DNA from 3 places in the Streptomyces sp. NPDC059957 genome. Region 3 is predicted to be linked to each of the others. Evidence: riboswitches for the same ligand, from Rfam matches in the RefSeq annotation. Region 3 holds a riboswitch; each other region holds the start of a gene.

Region 1 (4,008 bases), on a different contig from region 3:
GGAGCCGATGGGGGAGCCGAGCGGCATGATCGCCGCGCAGCCCACGTCCTCCAGTTTGCGGGCGAGGACCGGGTCGTCGTTCGTGTACGGGAGGACCGTGAAGCCCTCGTCGACCAGGGTTTCGGCCGCGTCGAGCAGCTCGATCCCGTCCGGGAGGAGGGTGCGCTCGTCCGCGACGACCTCCAGCTTGATCCAGTCCGTGCCGAGGGCCTCGCGGGCGAGGCGCGCCGTCAGGACGGCTTCGCCCGCCGTGAAGCAGCCCGCGGTGTTCGGGAGGACCGCGATGCCGAGTCGGCTGAGGACGGACAGGACCGAGCCCTGGACCGTCGGGTCGAGGCGCCGCATCGCGACCGTGGTGAGTTCGGTGCCGGACGCGATCAGCGCCCGCTCCAGGATGTCCAGGCTCGGCGCCCCGCCGGTGCCCATGATCAGGCGCGAGGAGAAGGTCCGGCCGGCGAGGGTGAAGGCGTCGTTGGAGATGTCACACGTGTCCGCCATCTGTTCAGCCCCCCTGGACCGCGGTGAGGACCTCGACGCGGTCGCCGTCGGTCACGGAGGTGTAGGGCCACTGGCCGCGCGGCACCACCGTCTCGTTGAGGGCTGCCGCGACCCCCTTGGTGGCCTCGGTGAGGGTGGCGACCACCGTGGCCAGCATGGTCCCGTCCGCGATCTCGCGCGGCTCGCCGTTGACGGAAATGGTCATGCGAACGACTCCTGTCGCGTGAGGGCGAAACGGCGCGGGGTGAAGGGGCGGGCGATTTCCGGTAGTTCGCCGGTGGTGAGCAGGTCCGCCATCACGTCCCCGGTGAGAGGCGTGAGCAGGACGCCGTTGCGGTAGTGCCCGGTGGCCAGGTGCAGCCCGGGGAGTTCCGTCGGGCCGAGGAGAGGGGCGTTGTCCGGCGATCCCGGCCGCAGTCCGGCCCGGGTTTCCACCAGGGGGAGTTCGGTGATCCCGGGCACCAGCTCGTGGGCGTCGCGCAGGAGTTCGTAGACCCCGCCCGCGGTGACGGTGGTGTCCCAGCCGAGTTCCTCGCTGGTGGCGCCGAGGACGAGCTCGCCGTTCTCGCGCGGCACCAGGTAGACGTGGCTGCCGCGCACGACGGCCCGTACGGTCCGCGACAGGAACGGCCCGTACGACGCGGGCACCGCGAGCCGCAGCACCTGCCCCTTCACCGGGCGTACGGGGGCCACGGCCTCGGGTGGTACGCCGTCCAGCCGGCCGCTGAGCGAGCCCGCGGCCAGCACCACCTGGTCGGCGCGCAGCTCCGTGGCGTCCGCGTCGTCGAGGACCGCGCCGCATGCCCGGTCGGCGGTGGTCAGCAGCCGCGCCGCCCCGGCGCGGTGCAGGGCGACCCCGGCCCGTTCGCAGGCGGCCAGCAGGGCGGCCGCGAGGCGGCGGGGATCGACCTGGTGGTCGCCGTCCACGCGCAGGCCACCGCGGACGCCGGGAGCCAGCATCGGTTCCAGGCGGCGGCACTCGCGGCCGGTCAGCCACTCGGACTCCAGGCCGCAGCGGCGCTGGAGGGCGTGCAGTTCGCGCAGGTGCAGCCGGTCGTCGGCGTCGAGGGCGACGGCCAGGGTGCCGCAGGCGCGGTAGCCGATGTCCATGCCGCCGCTGGCTTCGGCGAGCTCGGCGGCGAACTCGGGGTAGCGGGCGGCGGAGGCGAGGTTGAGCCCGAGCAGGGTCTCCTCGCCGTAGTGCAGCTCGGTGACGGCGGCCAGCATGCCGGCCGCGACCTGGGCGGCGCCGCCGCCGGGGGCCGGATCGGCCAGCGCGGTGCGCAGCCCGCGCCGGGCCGCCCGCCAGGCGGTGACCAGGCCGATGATGCCGCCCCCGATGACGAGCACGTCGTAGCCGGGACTCCGGCCGTTCCGATATGAATGCATGGGCGTCCAGCCCCTCCCTTCGCCGGCATGACCCGGATCAGGTTCGTACGGTCGGAGGCCGGCCAGCCTCCCTCTCAGCCCGGTGCGCCCGGACTCCCGCGATAGGTTCGGTGCCAGAGTAACGCCGAGGCCGACGGCCGGTAAGGCTGCCTCCCCGGTGCCGGTCCCCGGCGGGTTTGAGACACCTATTCCTGACGGACCGTCAGTTGATTAGGCTGGGCCGCGTGAGCGAGCAGACGCAACAGCAGACACGGCAGGCGGAAGACACCGGGCACGGCGTGGTGATCGTCGGCGCCGGGATGGCCGGGGTCCAGACCGCGGTCGTCCTCCGGGAACAGGGCTGGACCGGGCCCGTCACCCTCCTGGGAGCCGAACCCCACCAGCCCTACGACCGGCCCCCGCTGTCCAAGGCGGTGCTCCTCGGCAAGGCCGAGGACTCGGCCTTCGACGTCGACTTCGAGGAGCTCGGCATCGAGCTCCGGCTGGGGGTCGAGGTCACCGGGCTGCGCGCCGCCGACCGGGAAGTGGACACCGAGGCGGGCCCGGTCCCGTACGAGTTCCTCGTGCTGGCCACCGGCGCCCTCCCGCTGACCCTGCCCGGCGCGGAGGGCGTCCCGGGGGTGCACCTGCTGCGCACCCTGGACGACGCGGCCCGGCTGCGGCCCGTACTGGCGGCCTCCTCGGCGGTGGTCGTGGTCGGGGCCGGATGGATCGGCGCGGAGTTCGCCACCGCCGCCCGCGAGGCGGGCTGCGCGGTGACCGTGGTCGAGGCGGCCGACCGGGTGCTGGCGGGCGCGCTGCCGGCGGAGGTCGCCGAGCCGATGGGGCGCTGGTACGCCCAGGCGGGCGCCGAGCTGCTGACGGGCGCGCGGGTGGCTTCCGTGGAGCCGGGCCGGGTCCTGCTGGCCGACGGGCGGGAGCTGCCCGCGGAGGCGGTGGTGGTGGGCATCGGCGCGCGGCCGGCCACCGGATGGCTGGCCGGATCCGGCGTGGAGCTCGGCCCGGACGGAGCGGTCGCCGCCGACGAGTGGCTGCGCACCTCCGTGCCCGGGGTGTACGCCGTGGGGGACTGCGCCTCCTTCCCGTCGGGGCGCTACGGGTCCCGGCTGCTGGTGCACCACTGGGACAACGCGCTCCAGGGACCGCGGGTGGTGGCGGCGGACGTCCTGGCCGGGGGCTCGGGGGAGCAGGTCTACGACCCGGTCCCGTACTTCTGGTCGGAGCAGTTCGGCCGCTTCGTGCAGTACGCGGGACACCACGGCGACGCGGAGCCCCCGCTATGGCGCGGCGACCCGGAAGCCGACACCTGGTCGGTGTGCTGGCTGCGGGAAGGCCGGCTGGTCGCGGTCCTCGCGGTGGGCCGCCCGCGCGACCTCGCCCAGGGGCGCCGCCTCATCGAGTCGGGCGCCCTCGTGGACCCGGCGAAGGTCGCCGACCCGGCGGTCGCGCTGAAGTCGACGCTGCGCTGACCCGGCGGGGCACGGGTCGGGGACGGGTCGGGCCCCCGGCCCCGGCCGGCTCCGGCTGCGCGTGCTTCCGTTCCGGGCCTGCTCCTGCTCCTGCCCGGGCCCCGACGCCTACGTGCGAAGTCCCCTACCCGCCCTTCGCCCGTTCCCCGGGCTCTGCCCGGACCCGCCCCGGGCCCCGTGCCGCCGGGCTTCGCCCCCGGGCTCTGCCGGGACCCGTTCCGGCTCCGTGCCGCTGGGCTTCACCCCCGGGCTCTGCCGGACCCGTTCCGGGGCTTCGCCTCGGGGCCCCGTGCCGCCGGCTCTGCCCGGGGTTGTCCCGGGGTTTTGCTACCCGGCCCCGTGCCGCCGGGCTTCGTCCGGGTCTGTCCCGGGCCCCGCACCCGGTCCGGGCGCGGGGGTGGAGCGGCCCGCGGGCCTTGTGTTTCCGGCTCGCTCGGGTCGCGCCCGGCCCCGTCTCCGGCCCCGACCACGGGGCCCCCGCGCCCCGGACGGGGCCGCTCGGGTACCGGCAGTCAGTCCGAGATGGCAGGCTTGTGCTCGTGACCGAGATTGACGCAAAGATCGATGCCCTTGTTCCCGCCTGGCTCTACCTCCCCGACATCGCGGAGATGCTCGACATCGAAGTGACCAAGGTTCGCCAGCTGGTCAAGGA
Region 2 (4,008 bases), on a different contig from region 3:
TCACGAGCGCCCGCAGCAGTTGCTTGCCGGGGAACTCGAAGCGCGCGAAGACGTACGCGCCGGGGAGTGCGATCAGGAGCGTGAGCGCCGTGGACGCGAGCGCCTGCCAGGTGGTGAACCAGAGCACGTCGCCGATGTCGGGCCGGGCCAGCACCTCGCCGATCCGGCCGAACTGCCAGCCTGCGTCGGTCTTGAGCCCGCGCCCGACGATCGCGGCCACGGGGTACGCGAAGAACAGCCCGAAGAAGACGAGCGGCACGGCCATCAGACCCAGCCTGACGGCCGTGGCCCGCCCGCTCTCCTTCGGTACGGAACTCAACGGTCCTACTTCACGACGAGCGCGGTCCACGCCGTGACCCACTGGTCGCGGTTCTTGGCGATGGCCTCCGGGGCGACCGTCTCGGGCTTCGCGATGACGACGCCGTGCTTGGTGAACAGCTCCGGCAGCGCCGCGTCCTTGGTCACCGGGTTCACGAACATCTGGAGCGGCATGTCCTCCTGGAACTTCTTGGAGATCAGGAAGTCCAGGAGCGCCTTGCCGCCCTCCTCGTTCTTCGCGCCCTTGAGCAGACCCGCGAACTCGATCTGGCGGAAGCAGGTGCCCGTCGCGACGCCCGTGGGGGCCTCGGCCGGCTGCGGCTCGCCGTAGAGCACCTCGACCGGCGGGCTGGAGGCGTAGGAGACGACCAGCGGGCGGTCGCCCTTGGCCTTCTTGCCGCCCGCCGAGCCGGAGAAGCGCTCGTTGTAGGCCTGCTCCCAGCCGTCGACGACCTCGACGCCGTTGGCCTTGAGCTTGCTCCAGTAGTCCTTCCAGCCCTCGTCGCCGTACTTGCCGACGGAGGCGAGGAGGAAGCCGAGGCCAGGCGAGGAGGTCGCGGCGTTCTCGGTGACCAGCAGGTTCTTGTACTCCGGCTTGATCAGGTCGTCCAGCGTCTGCGGCGGGGCGAGCTTCTTGTCGGCGAAGTAGGCCTTGTCGTAGTTCACGCAGATGTCGCCGGAGTCGACGGGGGTGACCCGGTGCTCCTTGTCGAGCACGAACTCGGGCTTCACGCCTGCCAGCCCCTTGGCCTCGTACGGCGTGAAGATGCCGTGGTCGAGGGCCCGGGAGAGGAGCGTGTTGTCCACGCCGAAGAAGACGTCGCCGCGCGGGGAGCCCTTGGTGAGGATCTCCTGGTTCAGGGCGGCGCCCGCGTCACCCGACTTCAGGACCTTGACGGTGTAGCCGCTCTGCGCCTCGAACTCCTTGAGGACCGTGTCGGTCACGTTGAAGGAGTCGTGCGAGACGAGGGTGATCGTCTTGGAGGTGCTGGACTTGGACGCCGGAGCGTCGCTCGCTCCGGCGGACTTGTCCTTGGCGTCGCCGCCGCCGCAGGCGCTGAGCGTGGTGACGCCGAGCGCGGCCACGAGCGCGATGCCCGCCATCTTCTTGGTGGTGCTCATTGGTGCATTCCTCCTGGGATGTCCAGGAGAAGACGCGGCCCTGCCCGGCGCTCTGTGGAGCGGACGCCGGGCAGGGCGCAACAGCTTGAGTGATGACCGAACTTCCTACCCCGAATGACCGGGGCGAGGTTCAGAGGGTCTGCGGTGACGGTTACCGCACTCTCAGCGCTGTGGCGCTCCCCTGTCGGAATATGAAATTGGTTTCGGCCACAGGGTACCCCGTGGCCGAATGCACGCCTTAACCGGCGGAAATCAGCGCTCCGAGGCGGCGAGCTGGCCGCACGCGCCGTCGATCTCCTGGCCACGGGTGTCGCGGACGGTCACCGGTACGCCGTGGCGGGCGATGGCGTCCACGAAGGCCTTCTCGTCCTCGGGCCGCGAGGCGGTCCACTTCGAGCCCGGCGTCGGGTTCAGCGGGATCAGGTTGACGTGCACGCGCTTGCCCTTGAGCAGCCTGCCGAGCAGGTCGCCGCGCCAGGCCTGGTCGTTGATGTCGCGGATCAGGGCGTACTCGATGGAGATCCGGCGGCCGGACTTCTCCGCGTACTCCCAGGCCGCGCCGAGCACCTCGCGGACGTTCCAGCGGGTGTTCACGGGGACCAGGGTGTCGCGCAGCTCGTCGTCCGGGGCGTGCAGGGAGACGGCCAGGCGGCACTTGAAGCCCTCGTCGGCGAAGCGGTGCATCGCCGGGACCAGGCCCACGGTGGAGACGGTGATCCCGCGCTGGGACAGGCCCAGGCCGTCGGGCTCCGGGTCGGTGAGGCGGCGGATGGCGCCGACGACGCGGTTGTAGTTGGCGAGCGGCTCGCCCATGCCCATGAAGACGATGTTCGACAGCCGGGCGGGCCCGCCGGGGACCTCGCCGTCGCGCAGGGCGCGCATGCCGTCGACGATCTGGTGGACGATCTCGGCGGTCGACAGGTTGCGGTCGAGGCCGGCCTGGCCGGTGGCGCAGAACGGGCAGTTCATGCCGCAGCCGGCCTGCGAGGAGATGCACATGGTGACCCGGTCCGGGTAGCGCATCAGCACGGACTCGACGAGCGTGCCGTCGTGCAGCTTCCACAGGGTCTTGCGGGTGGTGTCGTCATCGCACGAGATGTGGCGCAGGACGTTCATCAGGTCCGGCAGCAGCTCCTGCTGGAGCTTCTCGCGGGAGCCGGCGGGGATGTCGGTCCACTCGGCCGGATCGTGCGCGTACCGGGCGAAGTAGTGCTGGGAGAGCTGCTTGGCCCGGAAGGGCTTCTCACCGATCGCGGCGACCGCCTCCCGGCGCTCCTCGGGGGTGAGGTCGGCGAGGTGCCGGGGCGGCTTCTTCGCTCCACGAGGGGCGACGAAAGTGAGCTCTCCCGGGACTGGGCGGGCCATGGCAGGTACTCCTTGTAAGACGAAAGGCGCGCCGCAGAAGCAGCGCGCCTTCCAAGAGTAACCGCCCCGCCTGCACGGGCGCCTTTTCGCAGGTCAGCCGGTGCCGACGAACGCCGCGAGCAGCAGCCAGACCACGGGGGCCGTGGGAAGCAGGGAGTCCAGCCGGTCCATGATGCCGCCGTGGCCCGGCAGCAGGGTGCCCATGTCCTTGATCCCGAGATCCCGCTTGATCATGGATTCCCCGAGGTCACCGAGGGTGGCGCTGACCGCGACGGCCAGGCCGAGCACCAGGCCCTGCCACCAGATGCCCCCGTCGATCAGGAACTCCATGCACAGCGCGCCGGCCCCCATCGCGAAGGCCACCGCTCCGAAGAGCCCCTCGCGGGTCTTTCCGGGGCTGATGCGCGGGGCGAGCTTGGTCTTGCCGAAGCGCCAGCCGACCGCGTAGGCCCCGGTGTCGCTGACCACGGTCAGGACCAGGAAGGTGACGACCCGCTGCGGCCCGTCTTCGGCGGTGAGCAGCATGGCGACGAACGTGGCCAGGAAGGGCACGTAGAACGCCGCGAAGACTCCGGCGGTGACGTCCTTCAGGTAGTCCTCGGGCGGCTCGGTCATCCGCCAGACCAGGACCGCGAGGGCGGTCAGCGCCATCGCCACCCAGGCGCCCTCGGCCCCGCGGACGTATCCGGCGATGACCATGGCCGCGCCGCCGATGGCGAGCGGGACCAGCGGGGCCTTGATGCCCTTCTTCTCCTGGAGCCGGGAGGTGAGCTCCCACAGACCGACGACGACCGCCACGACGACGACGCCGACGAAGACCGCCTTGACGATGAACAGCGAGGCGAAGATCACCGCGCCGAGACCGAGTCCGACCCCTATGGCGGCACGCAGGTCCCGCCCGGCGCGCTTCTTCTGAGGCGGGGGCGAGGCGTCCTGCGGTGCCGGCGAAGGCGGGGTCGGCGGGGGGCTGGGCATGGGCTCCTGCGGCGGCGTATCGGCGCGGAAGAGGGGGCCGCCGTCAGCGGCGGCCCCCCGATCGCGTGCTTCCCGGTCGTCGAAGTCACGGCCGGCGGCATCGGGCACGATGGGCATGGGCCGAGTGTGCGGGCCCACCAGCGCATCGTAGGCGGGACCCGCCGGAACCGGCTCCGGCTGCCAGGAAGTGTCGTTCATCAGACTTCGAGGAGCTCGGCTTCCTTGTGC
Region 3 (4,008 bases):
GAGAAACTGGCCGGGGCGGTGGCCGTGCACACGGAGGTCTCCTTCGTCCCGCTGTACGAGGACCAGCCCGTGTTCGGTGACGTGGACCAGGAGCTGCGCGGCCAGGGGTTCATCCCGCACGCCTTCGCGGCGATCAAGCGCTGGCCGATCGCCCCCGTGATCTTCGGCGGAGACTTCCGCGTGGCCCGGCACCAGCTGCTCGAAGCCGATGTCGTGTACGTGCGCGACTTCGGGCAGCCCGAGTCGATGACCGACGAGCAACTCGGGCAGCTGGCCCTGGTCGCCCACCACGTCTACGACTCGACCGACCTCGCCTACTTCTGCCTTGCCCAGCTGAGCATGCGGGGTCTCGCCGATCCCGACGCACCGAACCGCTATCTCGCCGCACTGGGCTGACACGGCGTACGCAACGGCGGCCCGCGACTCCCCCCAAGGTGTCGCGGGCCGTCCGTGTGTGCCGGGACCGGGGTCAGTCGGCCAGCGGCAGGTACACGCGGTTGCCCGCGGCCGCGAACTCGGCGGACTTCTCCGCCATGCCCGCCTCGATCTCCTCGGCGCCCAGGTCGCCACCGTGCTGGCGGCGGATGTCCTGGGAGATCTTCATCGAGCAGAACTTCGGACCGCACATGGAGCAGAAGTGCGCGGTCTTGGCCGGCTCGGCCGGGAGGGTCTCGTCGTGGAACTCACGGGCCGTGTCCGGATCGAGGGCCAGGTTGAACTGGTCCTCCCAGCGGAACTCGAACCGCGCGTCCGACAGGGCGTCGTCCCATTCCTGGGCGCCCGGGTGGCCCTTGGCCAGGTCCGCCGCGTGGGCCGCGATCTTGTACGTGATGACACCGGTCTTCACGTCGTCGCGGTTCGGCAGGCCCAGGTGCTCCTTGGGCGTGACGTAGCAGAGCATCGCGGTGCCCCACCAGGCGATCATCGCGGCGCCGATGCCCGAGGTGATGTGGTCGTACGCGGGCGCGACGTCCGTGGTCAGCGGGCCGAGCGTGTAGAACGGCGCCTCCTCGCAGATCTCCTGCTGGAGGTCGATGTTCTCCTTGATCTTGTGCATCGGGACGTGCCCGGGGCCCTCGATCATCGTCTGCACGTTGTACCGCTTGGCGATCGTGTTGAGCTCGCCCAGCGTCTTCAGCTCCGCGAACTGCGCCGCGTCGTTGGCGTCCGCGATGGAACCGGGGCGCAGGCCGTCACCCAGGGAGTACGTGACGTCGTACGCCGCGAGGATCTCGCAGAGCTCCTCGAAGTTCGTGTAGAGGAAGTTCTCCTTGTGGTGCGCCAGGCACCAGGCGGCCATGATCGAACCGCCGCGCGAGACGATGCCGGTCTTGCGGCGCGCGGTCAGCGGCACGTACGACAGCAGCACGCCGGCGTGGACCGTCATGTAGTCGACGCCCTGCTCGGCCTGCTCGATGACCGTGTCCTTGTAGATCTCCCAGGTCAGGTCCTCGGCGCGGCCGTCGACCTTCTCCAGCGCCTGGTACAGCGGCACGGTGCCGATCGGCACGGGAGAGTTGCGCAGCACCCACTCGCGGGTGGTGTGGATGTTGCGACCGGTCGAGAGGTCCATGACCGTGTCGGCGCCCCACTTGGTCGCCCAGGTCATCTTGTCCACCTCCTCCTCGATCGAGGAGGTGACCGCGGAGTTGCCGATGTTGGCGTTGACCTTCACCAGGAATCGCTTGCCGATGATCATCGGCTCGATCTCGGGGTGGTTCACGTTGACCGGCATGACCGCGCGACCTGCGGCGATCTCCTCGCGGACGACCTCGGGGGAGACGTTCTCGCGGATCGCGACGTACTCCATCTCCGGGGTGATCTCGCCCCGGCGGGCGTACGCGAGCTGCGTGACCGCGGCGCCGCCGCGGCCGCGGCGGGGCTGGCGCGGACGGCCCGGGAAGACCGCGTCGAGGTTCTTGAGGCCACCGCGCGGCGAGGTGTGCTTGATGCCGTCGTCCTCGGGGCGCACGGGGCGGCCCGCGTACTCCTCGGTGTCGCCGCGGCTGATGATCCAGTTCTCGCGCAGCGGCGGCAGGCCGCGGCGGACGTCGGTCTCGACCTGCGGGTCGGTGTACGGACCGGACGTGTCGTAGAGCGTGACGTCCTTGCCGTTGGTGAGGTGGACCTGGCGAACCGGCACCCGGATGTCGGGGCGGGAGCCCGCCACGTATCCCTTGTGCCAGCCGGGCTGGCGCTCGGTCTGGCCATCGGCGTCCTGGCTGACGGCAGGCGTGCGTGCGTCCTGAATGGTCATGAGACCTAATCTCCCTACGCCGGCATTACCCGGTAACAGGTTCGGCGGTCGACGCAGCCTCCTCCCGTACGCATATTCGAATGCGAACGGTGATCAGCGCCCTCTCAGCCCGGTGCTCCGAGCTCCCGCGTTGTGCAAAGTAGCCCCCACGCTAGCGTCATGTGTGGCGTGCTGAACAGTGGGCCCCCTCATCTGTTGCGATGATCAGTCAGTGACGTCCTCGCCGCAGCCCCCCACCGAGCCCACGGATCCCGCTGGCCATTCCGACCACGCAGGCCACGCGCACGCGGACCCGGGTCACTCGCCCGACCGGTCTCCCGGACACTCCCACGGCCATGCGCACAGCCATGGCCCGGCGGCCCCCGTATCGAAGCACCTGCGCAAGGTGATCGCGGCCGTGCTGATCCCCTTCGCGGCCGCCGTCGTGATCGGCATGGCGGTGCTCTGGCCCGGTGGCGCGCCGGGCCACGAACGCACCGGGGTCGGCTTCGACCGGCAGACCCAGGAGGCCACGGTCGTCGCGCTCCAAAACGTCGACTGCAAATCCGTGAACGCCGCGCAGGTGCCGGCCACCGGCGACACCTCCACCCCCGAGGGGCGCGAGGCCCTCGCGGCGCAGACCGGCGAGTGCAAGAAGGCCACCATCAGGGTCGGCAGCGGCCCCGACAAGGGCCGAGAGTTCGTCGAGATCGTCCAGCCGGGCGCGCCCAGACAGTTGACGGACGGCCAGGACGTCGTGGTCGCATACGCCCCGGACGCGCCCCGGGACCTCCAGTACTCCGTGATCGACGTGAACCGCAAGCTGCCGATGGCCCTGCTCGCGGGCATCTTCGCCCTCGCGGTGGTCCTCGTCGGGCGGATGCGCGGACTGTTCGCGCTCATCGCCCTCGCCGTCAGCTTCGCGGTGCTGACCCTCTTCATCCTCCCCGCGATCCTGCAGGGGTCGAATCCGCTGGTCGTGGCCGTGGTCGGAGCCAGCGCGATCATGCTGATCGCGCTCTACATGTGCCACGGGCTGACGGCCCGCACCTCGGTCGCGGTCCTCGGCACGATCATCTCGCTGCTGCTGATCGGCCTGCTGGGCTCGCTGTTCATCGACTGGGCCTTCCTCAGCGGCAACACCGACGACAACACCGGCCTGATCCACGGGCTCTACCCGAACATCGACATGAGCGGTTTGCTGCTTGCGGGTGTCATCATCGGATCGCTCGGCGTACTTGACGACGTGACCGTCACTCAGACCTCGGCGGTCTGGGAACTCCACCAGGCAGACCCGTCGATGGGACCGCGCGGGCTCTACCGGGCGGGCATCCGCATCGGCCGCGACCACATTGCCTCGGTGGTGAACACCCTGGTACTGGCTTATGCGGGAGCGGCGTTGCCGCTGCTCCTCCTGTTCTCGATCGCGAACAGCAGTATGGGCTCGGTGGCCAACAGCGAGCTGGTCGCGGAGGAGATCGTACGAACCCTCGTGGGCTCCATCGGACTGGTCGCCTCGGTACCCGTGACGACGGCGCTGGCCGCGCTGGTGGTGTCCGCCGACCGCGCGGAATCCCCGGCGGCCACAGCGGCCTCGGGGCCGCTCCGCGGCGGCCGGGGTCGGCGGCGCAAGCGCTGAAAGGCGGACCGGCGGGCGCGACTGGTCAGTTCGCGCACACGGCCGGTCGTGAGGAACGGCAAGGTGGAGCGCTCAGCGCGTCGGCACGCTGAGCCGTGGTGCGTGGATCCGGTCATGCAGGTGGTGCGGATGA

Evidence for each region. Region 3 has a riboswitch for thiamine pyrophosphate ahead of thiC (phosphomethylpyrimidine synthase ThiC). Riboswitches for the same ligand answer to the same signal wherever they lie in the genome.
Region 1: another riboswitch for thiamine pyrophosphate. It lies ahead of thiO (glycine oxidase ThiO); the one in region 3 lies ahead of thiC (phosphomethylpyrimidine synthase ThiC).
Region 2: another riboswitch for thiamine pyrophosphate. It lies ahead of ACFWBW_RS10855 (thiamine ABC transporter substrate binding subunit); the one in region 3 lies ahead of thiC (phosphomethylpyrimidine synthase ThiC).

The regions. Positions count from the first base shown of each region.
Region 1 covers NZ_JBHWMB010000149.1:586-4,593, forward strand. The annotation lists gene ACFWBW_RS41105 (thiazole synthase) at 1-498, opposite strand, end outside; gene thiS (sulfur carrier protein ThiS) at 503-703, opposite strand; gene thiO (glycine oxidase ThiO) at 700-1,887, opposite strand; TPP riboswitch at 1,885-1,997, opposite strand; gene ACFWBW_RS41120 (NAD(P)/FAD-dependent oxidoreductase) at 2,112-3,356, shown strand; gene ACFWBW_RS41125 (Rv2175c family DNA-binding protein) at 3,896-4,008, shown strand, end outside.
Region 2 covers NZ_JBHWMB010000012.1:56,213-60,220, reverse strand. The annotation lists gene ACFWBW_RS10860 (ABC transporter permease) at 1-265, opposite strand, end outside; gene ACFWBW_RS10855 (thiamine ABC transporter substrate binding subunit) at 325-1,440, opposite strand; TPP riboswitch at 1,525-1,633, opposite strand; gene rlmN (23S rRNA (adenine(2503)-C(2))-methyltransferase RlmN) at 1,693-2,805, opposite strand; gene ACFWBW_RS10845 (phosphatidate cytidylyltransferase) at 2,899-3,978, opposite strand; gene frr (ribosome recycling factor) at 3,978-4,008, opposite strand, start outside.
Region 3 covers NZ_JBHWMB010000005.1:122,222-126,229, reverse strand. The annotation lists gene ACFWBW_RS05475 (FkbM family methyltransferase) at 1-396, shown strand, start outside; gene thiC (phosphomethylpyrimidine synthase ThiC) at 470-2,257, opposite strand; TPP riboswitch at 2,252-2,396, opposite strand; gene ACFWBW_RS05465 (YibE/F family protein) at 2,469-3,875, shown strand.